DNA from 3 places in the Pseudoalteromonas pernae genome. Region 3 is predicted to be linked to each of the others. Evidence: predicted binding sites of a transcription regulator. Region 3 holds the regulator's gene; each other region holds the start of a gene.
What was found. Region 3 encodes LexA, which represses DNA repair genes until DNA is damaged. Its sites were predicted from a motif close to TACTGTATNNNNATACAGTA; they were not measured.
Positions count from the first base shown of each region.

Region 1: dinG (ATP-dependent DNA helicase DinG) is a predicted target of LexA. The motif match lies at 2,569-2,588, and genes of this name have one in related genera.
Region 2: V1358_RS02340 (SulA-like leucine-rich domain-containing protein) is a predicted target of LexA. The motif match lies at 3,360-3,379, and genes of this name have one in related genera.

Region 1 covers NZ_JBDODM010000002.1:166,797-172,796, reverse strand. Annotated here, with positions in the region: gene V1358_RS04855 (TSUP family transporter) at 1-488, opposite strand, end outside; gene dinG (ATP-dependent DNA helicase DinG) at 488-2,560, opposite strand; gene V1358_RS04845 (DNA polymerase II) at 2,714-5,023, shown strand; gene V1358_RS04840 (TonB-dependent receptor domain-containing protein) at 5,292-6,000, shown strand, end outside.
Region 2 covers NZ_JBDODM010000001.1:544,563-550,562, reverse strand. Annotated here, with positions in the region: gene V1358_RS02370 (M48 family metallopeptidase) at 1-561, shown strand, start outside; tRNA gene V1358_RS02365 (tRNA-Tyr) at 573-657, opposite strand; tRNA gene V1358_RS02360 (tRNA-Tyr) at 695-779, opposite strand; gene V1358_RS02355 (VC2046/SO_2500 family protein) at 892-1,401, shown strand; gene V1358_RS02350 (hypothetical protein) at 1,496-2,266, shown strand; gene V1358_RS02345 (YchJ family protein) at 2,377-2,835, opposite strand; gene V1358_RS02340 (SulA-like leucine-rich domain-containing protein) at 2,879-3,316, opposite strand; gene V1358_RS02335 (NCS2 family permease) at 3,559-4,851, shown strand; gene V1358_RS02330 (hypothetical protein) at 4,947-5,711, opposite strand.
Region 3 covers NZ_JBDODM010000004.1:73,566-79,565, forward strand. Annotated here, with positions in the region: gene grxB (glutaredoxin 2) at 1-581, opposite strand, end outside; gene V1358_RS10495 (DUF924 family protein) at 641-1,171, shown strand; gene lexA (transcriptional repressor LexA) at 1,315-1,932, shown strand; gene coxB (cytochrome c oxidase subunit II) at 2,250-3,383, shown strand; gene ctaD (cytochrome c oxidase subunit I) at 3,380-4,954, shown strand; gene V1358_RS10515 (cytochrome c oxidase assembly protein) at 4,954-5,496, shown strand; gene V1358_RS10520 (cytochrome c oxidase subunit 3) at 5,515-6,000, shown strand, end outside.

The sequences.
Region 1 (6,000 bases), on a different contig from region 3:
CCAGTCCCTGGGCCTGCAACGCCGTCAAAAAAGCCCAAGCCTAGCCCTTGAAGCCATTGCTTCAAGCGTAACATAGGCGTGAGTTGAGGCAGTGTGTCACTTTGTTCAGGGCTGAGTTTGCCAAACAATGAGTAAATGGCAACTGCGATGATGACGACAGGAATAAGTTTGTTAAGAAACTCGATACTAAGCTTATCAACGATTAATGTACCTATACCTGCACCAATGGCCGTTGCGATAATGGAACCCGCCCAAAATTTTGGGTCAAATAAGCGCTTGCGATAATACGTTACGCTGGCCGTCAGTGAGCCGAAGCTGGCTGCTAATTTGTTAGTACCAAGCGTCAAATGAGGCGGCAATCCCGCTGTGAGCAGGGCCGGAACTGTAAGCATGCCACCACCACCGGCGATTGCGTCAATGAAACCGGCTGCAAGTGCCACTGCACATAAGATTGCCCACGTTGAAGGGTCGATGGCTAATTCAAACATTAGTAGTCAATTTGTCTTTTAAAAGGGGGCAAGGTATCCAGCATCGCTTTACCATAACGCTTGGTGACTAATCGTCTGTCGTATATGGTAATGCGACCACTGTCGCGTTCTTTGCGCAGCAGTCTACCACAGCTTTGTACTAATTTCTTTGCTGCATCTGGCACTGTAATCGACAAAAAAGGATTGCCACCTTTGCTTTGTACAAACTCAGCCTGTGCCTCTTCAATCGGCGACGTGGGCACAGCAAACGGAATTTTTGTGATCACTAAGTTAGTTAAATAATCCCCCGGCAGGTCGAGACCTTCGGAAAGGCTTTGAGTACCAAATAAGATGCTACCTTGACCGTCATCGACGCGGCGTTTGTGTCTGCGGATCAGAGCATCTCGAGAAATTTCTCCTTGGATGAGCAGATCCCACCCCCGTGCTCGTAGGCGCTCCGCGACATGTTGCATTTGCCAATATGAAGCGAACAATACGAGATTAGCTTTGGATTTATCTAAACAGTCGGGCAGTGCCTTTACAAGAAAATCACTGAAGGCTTTGTCGGTCGGTTCACATTCGGTTTTTGGAATGTGTAACACCGCTTGATTAGGGTAATCAAACGGAGAAGGCACTTTAATAAACTTAACCCCTTCTTCACCGCGCAGACCGCTTTCGTGGGCGAAATGCTCAAACGAGCCTAGTGCAGTTAATGTGGCTGAACACAACACCGCTCCTGCACATTCACGCCACAGTTTATCTTTTAGATAAAAGCCCACTTCAATGGGACAATCACTAAGCAGATAATCGTGATGGTTTTTATATTCCATACGCTTTATCCACCGAGCATGGGGAACACTTTCGGTGTTGCGGCTATAGCTCGACCACAGCTTATATAATGTCTCCAGACGTGCGATGTACTGACCACTTTCGGCCAAGATTGGATCCGCTATAAAGGGTTTTACATCGCCATCATTCACATCGCTGCTAAGTGCTTCGTGCATTTTGTTCAACGTTCTCAGTGCTGTCTTAGCCGCTTCGCTGATGTCTTTCGCTTGAACCGTGAGTTGCTCTGGTAACAAACCATGCGAAAAGCGATAAGTCTGATCCTCACTGTATTGATAATCCGCGCCATCGAGCATGGTTAATACTGCTTTATGGCCACGAGCGACATCGTCCAGCGCATCATTGAGCTTGAACTGACTACCAGAGGCACTGGCACTGAAGATAGCTTGCGCCATTTTGCCGCTAAACTTTAACAGTTTTTCCAACCAGTCTTGGGTGCCTTTAATCGTTGCTGCTGCCGACGAAAAATCGCGAGTAATGTGTGCGAGGTGGTGCGCTTCGTCTATGACATAGATGCAGTTGTCAGGCTCTGGCAGGATTACGCCGCCACCGAGTTCTAAATCCGCTAGTAGCAAACTGTGGTTTGCTACTAATACGTCCATCTGCGCTATTTTTTGACGCGCTAGGTGGAACGGACATGTTTGGTGGGCCTTCATCTGGCGTTGGCAAGAATGTTTATCACAGGCGATGAGGTGCCATACTCTATCGGGGATCACATCGGCCCATGAGTCTCTATCACCATGCCACTTTTTCTCACTATAAGCTTGGTGCAATTGTTTCAGGCACTTTTGTTCCATGTCGCTAAGCGGAGAGGTCAGGGTAGGCATTAGCGCCATCTGCTGTTGGTCACCATTGACGGCATTTTCCAGCTTATGGGCGCAGATATAACGGCCTCGGCCTTTTACCAGGTCATAACTAAAGGTTAAACCACTGTGTTCGGCAAAGAAGGGCAACTCTTTATAAAGTAGCTGCTCTTGTAAGGCGACTGTCGCGGTTGAGATAACCAGTTTTTTGTTGGCTTTAAGCGCAACGGGCAGTGCACCTAAACAATAAGCAAGCGACTTACCTGTACCCGTACCCGCTTCAATCACGCAAATATGTTGCTTTTTGTGGTATTCGCCGCTGAGAGTTTTTGCAATCTCAGCCACTAGGTAGTTTTGGCTCGAGCGAGGCGTGTAATCATCTAAGCTTTCAGCGATCCGCTGATGGGCATTACGAATAGTCTTTTTTAACGGATCTGAAAGCATTTAATGACTTATGTATAAATTTACAGTGCCTTCATTTTAGGGGCACAGAGACTTAGACTCAAGCGCTTATGTTCAAGCGTATGCAAACTCAGCTTTAATTATCGCAGGGCTGCGGTAAACTGGCAGCATTAAATCGTATTAAGTGATTGTGTCGTGTCAGTATCCGCCGGATTTATTTTGTCTATGCAAACTCAGCAGCGCCGAGAAGGCATTTGCTTTGTAACTTGGCTGGCGACTGATAACGGGCCTTTAAAAGTGGTATCTGAACCGCAAAAAGGCGTGTTTTTCGTACCACAGTCGCAGAGTAGCCAGGCCAATTCGATACTATCTGGGCATGCCTTGGAGCCCTGCTCCCGATCCCTGCCTTTAAAAACATTCGCCGATGAGAACGTCACCGCACTGTATTTTAATAAGTTACATGACTATTACAGTGCTCGCGACTTGCTTAAAGAAGAAGGTCTTCGTTTATATGAAGACGACATCAGAATGCAAGAGCAGTATTTGATGGAGCGCTTTATTCGTGGTGGCGTATGGGTGAGAGGTACCCCCAGTGCTTTAGAGGCTAGTACGCTATTGGACGGCCAGTTTAAAGCGAATGATCTTTACACTCCTCGTTTATCCGTTTTATCACTTGATATCGAGTGCAGCGGTGACGGTATTCTTTATAGTGTCGCTCTAGCAAATGATGATGTTCACACGGTTATTATGATTGGTGAGCCAACACCAACCGCGGAGCCTTGGCTGGAGTTTGTTGAAGATGAGGTGGCGTTATTACGCAGACTTTGTGAATTAGTGACGCGATACGATCCGGATTTAATCATAGGTTGGAATGTCGTTGACTTTGACTTTCAACTTTTATGTTATCGCGCCCAGCAATTAAATATCCCCCTCATCTTGGGGCGAAATAACGAAGCTGTAAACTGGCGTGGAGGCAAAGTAAATAAGCTGTTGGTGCCTGGTCGAGCGGTGCTTGACGGCATAGATATGCTCAAAAATGCCACGTATCATTTTTCAAGTTACAGTTTGGATAACGTCGCGCAAGAAGTGCTAGGCGAAAAGAAACTCATCGATAATGATGACAAACTCGCCAAAATCGAACAGATGTTTTTGCAGGACAAAGAGCGTCTAGCGCAATACAACCTCAAAGATACGCAATTAGTTTTGGCTATCTTTAAAAAACTAGAGCTGGTTGAGTTCGCAATTGCAAGGACGAAGCTGACGGGATTACCGCTTGAAAGGCTAGGAGGCTCAGTCGCAGCATTTACAAATTTGTACTTACCGCATCTGCATCGTAGCGGATATGTCGCACCGAATATGGCGGAGCATGGATTAAGTTTTGATAGTCCAGGTGGCTACGTTATGGATTCAACCCCCGGCCTATACGAGAACGTAGCGGTGTTGGATTTTAAAAGTCTTTACCCCAGTATCATTCGTACTTTTTGTATCGACCCCCTAGGTCTTATTTTGGGTCTAAAAGACTCTGAAGCGAGCATCGAGGGCTTTAATGGCGGGCATTTTGCCCGCACTGGACACCATTTACCTCAGTTGGTGGGGGACTTAGCCTTGGCACGTCAACAGGCCAAAGATGTTGGCGACCACCATCTGCAACAAGCTATAAAAATTATCATGAATAGCTTGTATGGGGTGCTAGGTTCAAAAGGCTGTCGATTTTACGACCCTCGACTCTCTAGCTCGATCACCTTACGTGGTCACCAAATTATGCAAACCACGAAGCAGTGGCTGGAGGAAATGGGGGCGACAGTGATATACGGAGATACGGACTCAACCTTTGTTGCTCTGCCTAATGATTTAGATGAGCAACAAAGTCATGAAATGGCGTCTCAATTAGTCTCAGCTGTTAATAACAAATGGCAGCAAAAGATACATGACGAATACGGTGTTCAAAGTTACCTAGAACTGGAATATGAGAGTTTATATCGACCTTTTTTAATGCCTAAAGCACGGCACAAAGATATTGGCAGTAAAAAGCGCTATGCGGGTTTGCTAGTGCAAGCTGACCACAAGTTGATATTTAAAGGGATGGAGTCAGTGCGTTCAGACTGGACAGAATTGGCGCGAGAATTCCAGACTAAGCTGTTTTTAGCTTTGTTTACGCAACAGAACCTCAATGAAGTGGTTGAACAATATGTTAATGAATTGCAAGATTTGCATGATGTTAACCGTGTTACTTACCGCAAAAGACTCGGAAAAAACCCAGACCAATATATCAAAACAATTCCTCCGCATGTTAAAGCAGCTCAAAACTCACCAAAAAAGTTTACCAAAGGCGATTGGGTTGATTACGTTATAACTCTCAAAGGCCCAGAGCTCGTCCCACCTAAAACAGCGCTCGATCTTGAGCATTATCTTGAAAAGCAGCTGACTCCTATTGTTGAAGACTTAAGAAGCGTAGGCATCGCAATTGAACTTAGTAAGACTCACGGACAGTTTTCACTGATTTAACAAAAATATTGCGTTATTGATGACAATCGCCTTTTTTTGTACCTAAATATGGTCAAGTTATTGTTTTTAAAGGCTTAAAATTGATAGTAAATATAAACTTTATGTATTTTGTGTGTTTTTTTGTGCTCTCAATGTTAATTTGCTGTTGACCGTTATTTCGCAAATTGTTTAGTATCTTCCATAGAGACGTATTTTGTTACGTTTTTGAAATAGTTGTTCACAACAAAAAAATAATTAGTCACATTCAAAGTGACCCAGGGAGAATCCAATGTTAAACAGCAAAATCGCAAAATCAGTGCGCTTAGCACTTGCTTTTGGCGCTGCTTCTACAGCCGGTATTTCAGCAAATGCTATGGCTGCTGAAGAAGGTGCAGATGAAGTAGAGCGTATCGAAGTTACAGGTTCGCGTATCAAGCGTACAGACCTTGAAACTGCAAGCCCAGTACAAATCACTACTCAAGCTGACATCGAAGTAGCGGGTTTCACTCGCGTAGAAGACATGATGAACAGCTTGCCACAGATTGAAGCATCAAACACTGCGTTCCAGTCAAACGGTGCAACTGGTACAGCTACCCTTGACCTTCGTGGTATGGGTTCACAGCGTACACTTGTTCTTGTAAACGGTCGTCGTGTACAAGCTGGTGGTATCTACACTCAATCTGCTGATATTAACCAAATCCCAGCGGCACTAGTTCAACGTGTTGAAGTACTAACAGGTGGTGGTTCATCTACTTACGGTGCTGACGCAGTAGCTGGTGTTGTTAACTTTGTAATGGACGACAAATTTGAAGGTTTTGAAGTTGACTTCGGCGTGACTGCATTCCAGCACGACAACGACAACGGTTACATGCAAGACCTTATGGATCAGAAAAACTTTGAGTACCCAGATGGTAGCTCAGGTTTCGACGGTTCTTCATTTGACTTCAGCGCAACACTAGGTGGTTCGTTCGACGGCGGTAAAGGTCATGCTGTAGGTT
Region 2 (6,000 bases), on a different contig from region 3:
AGCAAACGCACATGGATAGAAACGCAATTATTGAAACAAAGCGATTTCACCTCGCAGGTAACGAAACCGCTGCAAGACAACAAGGTTATGTTGTTTGGCGAGTGGGTAAACATCAAAGTGAGCCGCGGAAAACGCAGTCAGACGATTAGTGAGATGGGCGCTGTCGAATTTGTCATCGCACACAGAGTAAGTCAGGTTACGAGTAAAGCTAAGGACATGTTACTCGCTTATCTATCACAAAGCTTAACTGTATACGTAAACGAGCGCATAGCGTATTGGCAAAATGAGATGGGTGTTACAGCCAGCGATGTAAAAGTCAGAACGTACAAGCGCAGATGGGGTAGTTGTAATCAACGTCGTGAATTGAGTTTTAACACTTTTCTAGTTGGTGCACCCAAGTGGGTGATTGATTATGTGATTGTGCATGAACTTGCACATATTCGCCATATGGACCACAGCAATGCGTTTTGGCAATTTGTAGAGACAACATACGCGCATACGAATCAAGCTAAAGCTTGGCTGAAAGAGAATGGTCACAAGTTGGAATTAAGATTCGAATAAAGAAAGAAAAGTGGTGGAGGGAGCTGGATTCGAACCAGCGAAGGCAGTGCCGTCAGATTTACAGTCTGATCCCTTTGGCCGCTCGGGAACCCCTCCACACAAAAGTGGTCGGTTGCTTAGAACTAAAGAATAGTGGTGGAGGGGGCTGGATTCGAACCAGCGAAGGCAATGCCGTCAGATTTACAGTCTGATCCCTTTGGCCGCTCGGGAACCCCTCCTAAGCAACGGCGGCGATAATAGCAAACTGAGCATTCAAGTAAAGAAAAAAACTAAAGAAAATTCAAAAACAGCCGATAACTGGTTAGATATAATTCAGGTCGAACAAACTTTATGCAAATTGAGTCGATTCTCAGCAATGAGCTGCAATTAGGAACTCAACTAAATAAATGCGTGCAAGAACAACGCCGTGGCGACTTTGCCTGGTTGCTTGCTTCGATCTCTCACGATGCGTTGGATTTTGCGCAATTTCATTTGCCTGTTTGTGATAACACAGCCGCTCAGGTTGACGAGCAACAGTTGAGGATGCAATTAGGCGCTGCTCGGGCGCGTCCTTGCGCACCAGAGCACTTCAATATTGTACTGACGCAAAATCAATGTGAGTACATTTCCACTGGTTTGCGAGATTCTTTGCGATTACAAGATTGCTTAGACCCTACGCCGTTGGCTATTCGCAATGATCTCAAGCACATCCCATTGCCCATTATCGACAATTGTGAACCTAGGGTACAAGCCAAGTACCAAGATCAGTCAATGTCACTCAATGAGCCGCAGATGGACAGTGCAGCTTTTTATGACCAACTCAATGATCTCAAGCTTCAAGGGCTAAGTGCGATTGCTTAATTTCATTATTTCGCTGAGTAGCTAAATCAAATCAGGCGCTCTTGATTGGTCGGGCTATACTCAATCTAGGATTCTTACCTAACAAGGAATGATTATGCGATGTAAGAAATTTAACTCTGCCTTTTGTTATCTCGCCATTGCAGCAAGCTCAGCGGTTTGTATGAATGCCCATGCGAACCAATGGGACTTTAAAGTTGAGCCATATTTAATGGCGACGTCAATTGATGGCGACTCTGCCATAGGTACATTAGAAGCACCGCTTACGGTAGACTTTGGCACTATTTTAGATAATTTAGACAGTGCTTTTATGGTTCGTTTTGAAGCGTTCCATGACTCTAATTGGGGAGTGATCGCCGATTGGGGCTATATGGATTTGAAAAAATCACTGGATGTACCAAGGGATGGCGTGCTTAGCGCTCGTGTACGCCAAGGTGTGTTAGAAGTCAGTTTAGCATATAAGCACCACAGTAAATCTGTGGGTAATTGGGTAAATTATGTTGGCTTGCGTCGTTGGGACAACACCTATCAATTTGATGTTGATACAGCGATGTTTGCGCAAACCCGTGTTGTCGACAGGGATGAAGATTGGGTCGATATCATCTTAGGTTTTAGTTACAACCGAGAGTTTGCCGAGAAATGGCACTTTAATACTGCCGCAGATATTGGCGGCTTCGGATTGTCAGCGAAAATGACATCTAGCCTTAAACTAGGTGTCGTTTACGATTTAACTGAAAACTGGGATATGTCGTTTCAATATAAAGCGACTTATGTCGATTATGATACTGGGGACAGAGGCAGCAGCAATTACTTCAGCTATGACTCTATCACTCACGGACCCTTGATGAGCGCAAGTTATAAGTTTTAATTAACCGAGTGGACTGGGCTTTGGCTCCAGTCCGCTTAGTGACAGTGCCTCGATGCACATTGATACATTACACTAGCATTCACTCGCAACATCTCCCTGCTAACTAGCAGTTATATTGCACAGCACTTTTTAAACTTTTTGCCACTGCCACAAGGGCAAGCATCATTGCGGCTTAATTTAATTTCAGGGGTAGAGAACAGTTCACCTTCGTCATAACGCCAACTGCCTTGCTCTATAACGAACGAGGAACGTTCGTGAATGCAACATAAGGTACTGTCGTACAAATAGTACGCTTTGAATTCAACAGTCGCAGGGCTTAGCTCCCATTGACTATCAATCACTTCTAGCTTGGTAAATTTGGCGGCTTTTGCGAATTGAGCAACGTCTTCTTTTGCGTTGCCTACAATTGCTTTGCTTGAACAAGTCGCACATAGGTAGTCGATTGCCTGAGTGCAAAATGCGCTGTATCTCGATTTCATTAACGCTAATGGATCGGGCGCGTTTTGTTGACCGTTTACGTACACGCCACAACATTGTTCGAATGGTTGTGGCGACCCACAAAAACACATATTAAGTCTCTGAAAAATTACATCAACTAACAGTGTATCAAACTTACATTACATGCGGCACGGCTAATTGAGCTTGCTCTTCGTCTGATGTGAAACAAAACAACTGTGCTTTTGCTTGATGCGTGTTGAGCTGCATTTTTTCAAGTTGATTTTGGTTCACGATATCTGTCCACGTGATGATTGCGCAATAACGGCCATTTTGTAGCGCACAATTAAGTACGTACTCGACGTCAACGATATGCTTTCTGCGGATAACGAGTAGCTTATTAGTATCGATTGAACATGAATCTAATAAGTCACGGCTCGGAATGTGGTCCGGCGCAATAAGCAAAGTCCAACCGTTGCTCTTGTTATAACGATGCACGATTTTAAGTAGCTCGAACGATGCGGAAATTTCATCTTCCGTTTGTACAATATTAATCGCTGCAGGATTGTCTTGCTTGTAGCTTTTTACGTGTCGAATAGCCGCTGTATGTAACATAATTGCCTCGCTGTGGGTAATGTGAACGATATACAGTGTTTTATACAGTATGCGTATACAGTAGTTTATACAGTTGTTGTGTGCAAGCTTTTTTTGAGGCTTTTTTAATCATTAGCTCAGCGACCATTAAACGGGTAGTCAAAAAGCTGCGATAAAGTTGCAGCAAACAACCATTAAAAGCGGTCAATTGTCCGCAGTTGTGCTAACATTGCGCGCTTGTTTGTTAGCTCGAAAAAAGACTTATGCTAGAGAGTGTTTTTAAAATCAAAGCGCATGGAAGCTCGGTAAAGCGTGAAGTGATTGCCGGTTTAACGACCTTCATCACTATGGTGTACATTGTTTTTGTTAACCCAGCGATGCTCGCCGAAGCGGGTATGGATCAAGGGGCGGCTTTTGTTGCCACCTGTATTGCTGCGGCTATCGGCTGTTTTATCATGGGATTTTGGGCTAACTACCCGTTAGCGCTCGCTCCTGGTATGGGGCTAAATGCCTTTTTCACGTACGGCGTGGTGTTAGGCATGGGATACACGTGGCAATCGGCTCTTGGTGCGGTATTTATGTCGGGTAGTATTTTCTTGTTGTTGAGCCTTTTTAAAGTTCGCGAGTGGATCATAAACGCCATTCCACTGGTGCTCAAACGTGCTATAGCAACGGGTATTGGTGCGTTCTTGGCGCTTATCGCATTAAAAAATGCCGGTATTGTAGTGGCCAGCCCAGCGACATTAGTACAGCTTGGAGACATCACCAGCGCAGGCCCTGCGCTTGCGATCCTTAGCTTCTTTATTATTGCTGGATTGTTGTACAGAGATATAAAAAGCGGCGTACTAATCAGTATTCTGCTCGTGACCTGTTTAGCACTGGCACTCGGTTTGGTTGAATATCAGGGGATTGTCTCTGCGCCACCATCAATAGCACCGACCTTTATGCAGCTTGATTTTGCCGCAGCACTTGAGCTGTCAATGCTAAGCGTGGTGTTTGCTTTCTTATTTGTAGACTTGTTCGACACTTCAGGCACCTTAGTTGCTGTTACCCAAAAAGCGGGTCTAGCGGATGAGCAGGGGCGTATGCCACGACTTGGTCGTGCGCTAAGTGCTGACAGTACTGCAACAATCGCAGGCTCAGTACTTGGTACGTCAACCACTACTTCCTACATTGAATCGGTGGCGGGTGTATCGGTGGGTGGCCGTACAGGTTTAACCGCTGTTGTTGTGGGTATTTGCTTCTTACTGATGATGTTTTTCGCACCGCTAGCAGCCATGGTACCAGCCTATGCGACAGCAGGGGCAATTTTGTATGTCTCGATTTTGATGCTACAAAACTTGAAGCTCGTTGATTGGGATGACATGACAGACGCAATCCCAGTCGCAGTGGTACTCTTGATGACGCCGCTAACGTTCTCTATTGCGCACGGCATCGCTTTAGGATTTATCGCTTACACGGCAGTGAAAGTTGTGTGCAATAAGGCGAATGAGGTCAGTATTAGCGTTTGGATTCTGAGTATACTTTTTGTGTTGAAATTTATCTTTTTGTCGTAATTAAAAATGGCGCCACAGGGCGCCATTTTTATAAATACTCATTGTCGTTGATACATAAAATCTTCATGCTCAGTGGTATAACTGCTTCGACGCGGTTACCACTTCTTCTTCGGCGCAAATAACACGTCTAAGTCGTCTTTTTCTTGCTCTTCACGTTGTTTGCGAGTTGACGCATTAGATGCCTTTAGTTCAACGCTGATTTCGTTGAGAAGCTGCTCAAGTTGTTGCTTTTTAGATACAACATAGTCATCGCTGTAACTAAGCCCACAGATGGTCGCATAGGCTTTTTCAAAATATTGGCGAGCTGAACCAATCATGTTGGCGTGGCGCGCTGATGAACCGCGTTTAATTAAGCTTTCAATATTAATTTTCAGTTGTAAGTGCTCGAAGATTTTATCTTCTTGCATGAAGACTGGGGTGTCTAGTTTACCTTTACTGTGTTCAGAGCGCAGAATGTTTCTCAGCTTTTTAATGCCTTGGATGAGAGCAATAAGCTGCTTATCATGCTCTGGCAGCACAAAGTTTTCACCCGCATTAACGTTTTCATCGATGCCGCTTGCCAGTCTTTGCTTCGCATCATTTAAGCGCGATTTTAATTCCTTGGATTGAGGCGATAGCTCAACCATAGTGACAAGCGCGTCGTAGATGCGGCGATATAGAATAGTCAGGATATTATTCGAGAGCGGAATATTCACACTGTTGACCAATGCTTCTTCAGTGTCTTCAATAATTTTCTTTTGCTTTTGGAGCTCTTGGCGGCGTTGAGCTTCTTGTTTTTCTCTGTGTTGCTGCACAGCACTTACCCATACCGCTATGACGATAAGCGCAACAATTAACAGGATTATGATAGAAACTATCATGCACTGATTCTCTTACTAAAAATTTTACCCGCTATCAGCCATGTTACATAAAGAACCACAGCGAAGGTAGTGATAAGCGATAAATTCATGAAATAACATTAAATAAAATAAGAGTATAGGAGAGGATTTGCACCTTGAACATAAATCAACAGTACCGAGGGCTAATTAAATATGCTAGCCTAACCCACTGCACAAATTGGGTTATTCTAGGCGTTGATTTGTAAGATATTCGTCCTAATCACCCCAACTTATGCCGTGCGAATTTGTTTTCACAAAAAGGACTTCGCCA
Region 3 (6,000 bases):
TAGTGCTGGATATGTTCGGGAGTGTGCAAGCCTTTTACGACGGTTAGGTTGCGCAAGAAGGGGAAGATAGCAACATCGGCCCATGAGATTTCATCCGGCGCATCGAGCCAAGAGAGCTCATCCAAAGCCCTATCCATGATCGTTATATCTTCATCACTGTGGGCAAGAATATCAGCGAAGGTAGCCCCCAAGAGCGCCTCCTTTTTATCGCAGTAATAGACGATGGCGTTTGGTGTGCCAAATTCCGGTAGAGCGAGTTGCGGCCAGCGCGGTAAGGTTAAGCGTAAAAAGGTAGGTAAGTAGGTCTCTACCCATTTGCTTGCTGGCGTGAGGTAATCACCATGATCCAATGGCATTTTTGCACGTTTGCAGAAATAGGCGGCAATATCGAGGCTTTGCGCCATGGCAATGTTTTGGTTTTTAGCTAATATGGGAACAGTGCTTTTGCCCACTAACTGGATAGCGGTGGTCGTGTCGTCGGCTTGTAAGTAGCATATTTGCACGTCTATATTTCGTGCACGAGCGACCATTGTGGCTTTAACTGAATAAGGGCAATGTTCATAAATGTAGAGTTTCTTCACGGTTAATATTGCCTTGTTTGCAAACGGCTTCACACCCTCTTTACTTTGAAGGAGAGAATATGGATTTTCAATCTGTGTATGATTTTTGGTTTGAGCAATGCCAACCCGAGGACTGGTTCAAAAAGAGTGTAGCGTTTGACGACAAGGTCATTAAGCTATTTTCGCAACTGCATCATGCCGCAGCCATGGGCGAGTTAGCGCATTGGCGCAACACAGCTCAAGGGGCGCTGTGTGAAATCATTGTGCTCGACCAATTCTCGCGCAACATGTTTCGCGATACGCCAAAGGCTTTAGCCTTTGATGGACTCGCACTGTGTTTGGCTCAGCACGCGGTGGATAAGGGTTTCGACATGCAATTGAATGAGCAAGAGCGTCCGTTTATGTACATGCCCTACATGCACAGTGAAAGTAAGGTTATCCATCAGGAGGCTGATAGGTTGTTCAAGCCATTGGATAATTATGAATTTGAAGTGGCGCACAAGAAGATTATTGATCGTTTTGGTCGATACCCGCATCGCAATGAAATACTGGGGCGCAAATCCACGGATGATGAAATTGTGTTTTTAACTCAGCCTAACAGCAGCTTTTAGTATTTAAGCGTTGGCGTAATGACAAAAACCCAAACCTAAGTAGGCGCATTTTTTTGAGCTGAGCAAATTGCCTGATTTTATTTGCGATTTTCTGACAACTGTATATACTCACAGTTAAATGTACTGTATGGAAACCCAGTTGTATGCGTCCTTTAACTAATCGCCAATCGCAAATTTTAGAGCTGATCAAAGTATTTATTAAAGACACAGGCATGCCGCCTACGCGTGCTGAAATTGCACAAACACTGGGGTTTCGCAGTGCGAATGCCGCAGAAGAACACCTTAAAGCCCTTGCTAAAAAAGGGGTGATCAAAATGAAGCCCGGTGCCAGCCGTGGTATTCAATTGGTCGAAGAGGAAGAGCCTGAGCAATTAGGCTTGCCTCTGATAGGTCGCGTCGCTGCCGGTGAACCCATCTTGGCCCAAGAGCACATTGAAAGTCACTGCCAAATCGATCCATTACTGTTTAAGCCTGCCGCTGATTACCTACTACGTGTTGATGGTATGAGTATGAAAGACATCGGTATTATGGACGGCGACCTGCTGGCTGTGCATCGTGCTCAGGTTGCGGAGAACGGCCAAGTGGTGGTTGCGCGTGTTGGTGATGACGTCACCGTGAAGCGTTTAGAGAAAGCCGGTCGTAAAGTATTGCTACATGCAGAAAACGAAGAATTTGCGCCAATCGAAGTCGACCTAGAACATGAATCCTTCAATATTGAGGGTTTAGCGGTTGGTGTTATCCGAAATGCCGATTGGATGTAGTTGTAACGAGTAAATATAGGCCCCCAATACGCCGTTGATTGGGGGTTTCCAGCCCTTTTCTAATTCCTTTTTCTGTACGCTAACAGATTGAAACTCCCCAAAATATTTATTGAAAAAAGCAAAACAAAAACGCCTATTTTCTTGCTATATGCCCAATTCTTGACTAATTGGTTAGATTACAGGCTTTGCTGGTTGCTTTTTAATCGCTTTGTGTAAAGTAAATGTAATCGGCCAGTTCTAAGCATAATAATAATGAAGATTGGCTAGCAGTAACTGCCTCTTCTCTTTTTGCGTTGCGCGTTTTAAGGAGATGGTACATGAAGAAGCTTTGCTCCCTCATGTTGCTGTGTTTGTTTGCCCCGCACTTGGCTTTAGCAAATAGTGATTATAATTTGCGCCCAGGGGTGACCGACATCAGTGAAAATGTTTACCAGTTACACATGACGATATTTATCATCTGCTGTGTCATTGGGGTAATAGTGTTTGGTGTGATGTTCTGGGCCTTACTCAGACACCGCAAATCTAAAGGGGCTAAACCCGCATCTTTCCACGAAAGCACCAAGGTCGAAATACTTTGGACCGCGATCCCATTTTTAATCCTCATAGGTATGGCTGTTCCTGCCACCAAAACCTTGATAGCGATGGAAGACACTTCTAAAGCAGATGTCACCATCAAGATCACCGGTTCACAGTGGAAGTGGCACTACGAATACATGGGCCATGATGTTGGCTTCTACTCGTTGCTCTCAACGCCACAAGAGCAAATTCAAAATGCTCAAGATAAAGGCGAGCATTATTTGCTAGAAGTCGACAAGCCGTTGGTGATCCCAACAGATAAAAAAGTACGCTTTTTAATGACTTCAGACGACGTTATTCACTCTTGGTGGGTGCCGGATTTCGCAGTTAAAAAAGATGCCAATCCAGGCTTTATCAACGAAGCTTGGACCAAGGTAAACGAAGCGGGCATCTACCGCGGCCAATGTGCTGAGCTATGTGGTAAAGACCATGGCTTTATGCCTGTAGTGGTTGAAGCCAAAGCGCCTGAAGAATTCGAAGCGTGGTTGGCTGAGCAAAAACAAGCAGTGCAAGCTCAGGCGGATGCCGATGCTGCCTTGCTTGACCAGACGCTCACTCAAGAAGAGCTTATGGCCACAGGTGAACAAGTTTACATGGCGCGCTGCGCAGCGTGTCACCAACCCACAGGTCTGGGGTTACCGGGTGTATTCCCTGCGATTAAGGACAGCCCTATCGCCAAAGGGGAGATCAAGGACCACATAGATATCGTGGTTCATGGTAAGCCAGGTACAGCGATGCAGGCATTCGTTAGCCAGCTAACACTCAAAGAACTCGCTGCTGTCGTGACTTACCAGCGTAATGCATTTGGCAACGATACTGGTGACACAGTGCAACCAAGTGCGATTCAGGCCGCAATTGATGGGGAAGGACAATGAGTACAGCTGCTGCAACACATGAACATCACGGGCCTGCAACGGGTATTAAACGCTGGCTCTTTACCACTAACCATAAAGACATAGGTACACTTTACCTGTTGTTTTCACTGCTTATGTTTTTGACGGGCGGAGCGATGGCCATGGTCATTCGCGCCGAGCTATTCCAGCCGGGACTACAGCTCGTTGACCCACACTTTTTTAACCAGATGACCACAGTGCATGGCTTAATCATGGTGTTCGGTGCGGTTATGCCAGCCTTTACGGGACTAGCTAACTGGATGATCCCGATGATGATTGGCGCGCCAGATATGGCGCTTCCGCGTATGAACAACTGGAGCTTCTGGATTTTACCATTCGCGTTTGCGATTTTATTGTTGTCGCTGTTTATGGAAGGTGGTGGTCCGGCGTTTGGTTGGACTTTCTACGCGCCACTTTCAACGACTTATAGTAACGACAACACAGCGTTGTTTGTGTTCGCGGTGCACATCATGGGTATCAGCTCCATTATGGGGGCTATAAACGTGATTGTTACCATAGTGAACTTACGCGCACCAGGTATGACGTGGATGAAACTGCCGCTGTTTGTGTGGACATGGTTGATCACCGCCTTCCTGCTGATTGCGGTTATGCCAGTGCTTGCCGGTGCGGTAACCATGGTACTCACGGATAAATACTTTGGTACCGACTTCTTCAATGCCGCAGGGGGTGGTGATCCAGTCATGTTCCAGCATATTTTCTGGTTCTTTGGTCACCCTGAGGTATACATCATGATTTTACCGGCATTCGGTATTATCTCGACGATTGTACCTACCTTCTCGCGTAAAAAGCTGTTTGGGTATGCGTCGATGGTGTACGCCACCGCATCTATCGCCTTGTTGTCATTTGTGGTGTGGGCGCACCATATGTTCACCACAGGTATGCCGCTCGCAGGGGAGTTGTTCTTTATGTACTCCACCATGCTGATATCCGTGCCGACCGGGGTGAAGGTATTCAACTGGGTGGCCACCATGTGGCGAGGTTCTATCAGCTTTGAAATACCGATGATGTTCTCCATCGCCTTTATTGTGCTGTTTACCCTTGGCGGTTTCTCCGGCTTGATGCTGGCGATTACGCCGGTGGATTTCCAATACCACGACACCTACTTCGTGGTGGCGCACTTCCATTACGTATTGGTAACTGGGGCGGTGTTCTCGATAATGGCAGCAGCTTATTACTGGCTACCTAAATGGACAGGGCACATGTACAGCACCACCTTGGCAAAATGGCACTTCTGGATGTCGCTGATCAGCGTTAATGTGCTGTTCTTCCCAATGCACTTTGTTGGCCTGGCTGGCATGCCACGTCGAATCCCAGACTATGCACTGCAATTTGCTGACTTCAACGCCATTATCAGTATCGGTGGTTTTGCCTTTGGTTTATCACAATTACTGTTTGTTGCTGTGGTCTTCAAGTGCATTAAAGCGGGTGAAAAAGCACCTGCAAAAGTGTGGGACGGTGCCGAAGGTCTGGAGTGGGAAGTCGCATCGCCGGCGCCATACCACACCTTTGAAACGCCGCCTAAGGTGCAGTAATGAACCACGCGCCGTTATTGAAGAAACTCGTGATCAGTGTGATAGCAATGTTTGCTTTTGCATTCGCACTGGTACCGCTGTACGACGTGTTTTGTGATGTCACTGGCCTCAATGGCAAGCCATCCATGGAGCAAGCGCAGCAAAGCGAAGTGGTGGATGAAAGCAGAGAAGTCACTGTGAGCTTCACCACCCATGCGCAAAGCGGCGCACCCTTCATAGTTGATGCACAAGTACAAGAAGTCGTGGTAAAGCCCGGAGAAATGAGCGTCGTGACTTTCTCTGCGGCCAACACCGCAGATGAAGCGCGGGTGATGCAGGCTATTCCATCTGTGTCCCCGGGCTTAGCAGCAAAATACTTACACAAACTGGCGTGCTTTTGCTTTGACCAACAAACAATGCAAGCCAATGAAAAACAAGAATATCAATTAAGGTTTTATGTCGATACAGCGTTACCTCCTGAATACGAAGAGTTAACGTTGTCATACACGCTTTTTGATATCAGCGCCAAGCATCCAGAAGCTTTGGTTGCCTCGGCGCGATAAACCAAATGAGGCATAAATATGAGTGAACAGTATGAAAAGTACTACGTACCGGCCCAGAGCCCTTGGCCGATTGTCGGTGCAGTAGCCATGTTCTTCATCGCTGCAGGTGCGGGTTTAACCGTAATGCAGATGGGTCAAGAAAGTAGCCATGGTCACTATTTGCTATTTGCAGGCATAGCAGTACTGCTGTACATGCTAGTGGGGTGGTTCCGCAATGTGATCAATGAGTCCCATGGGGGCCTATATTCAGCGCAAATGGATCGTTCGTTTAAGCAGGGGATGAGTTGGTTTATCTTCTCAGAAGTGATGTTCTTTGCTGCTTTCTTCGGTGCATTATTTTATGCCCGTATGCTGGCGGTGCCTTGGTTAGGCGGTGATGGCAATAATGTCATGACAGGTGAAGTATTGTGGCCTGAGTTTACATCGGCTTGGCCACTGGAGAGCACACCAGGTGGCACCACAACTCAAGCTATGGGCTGGCAAGGCTTACCGCTGATCAACACC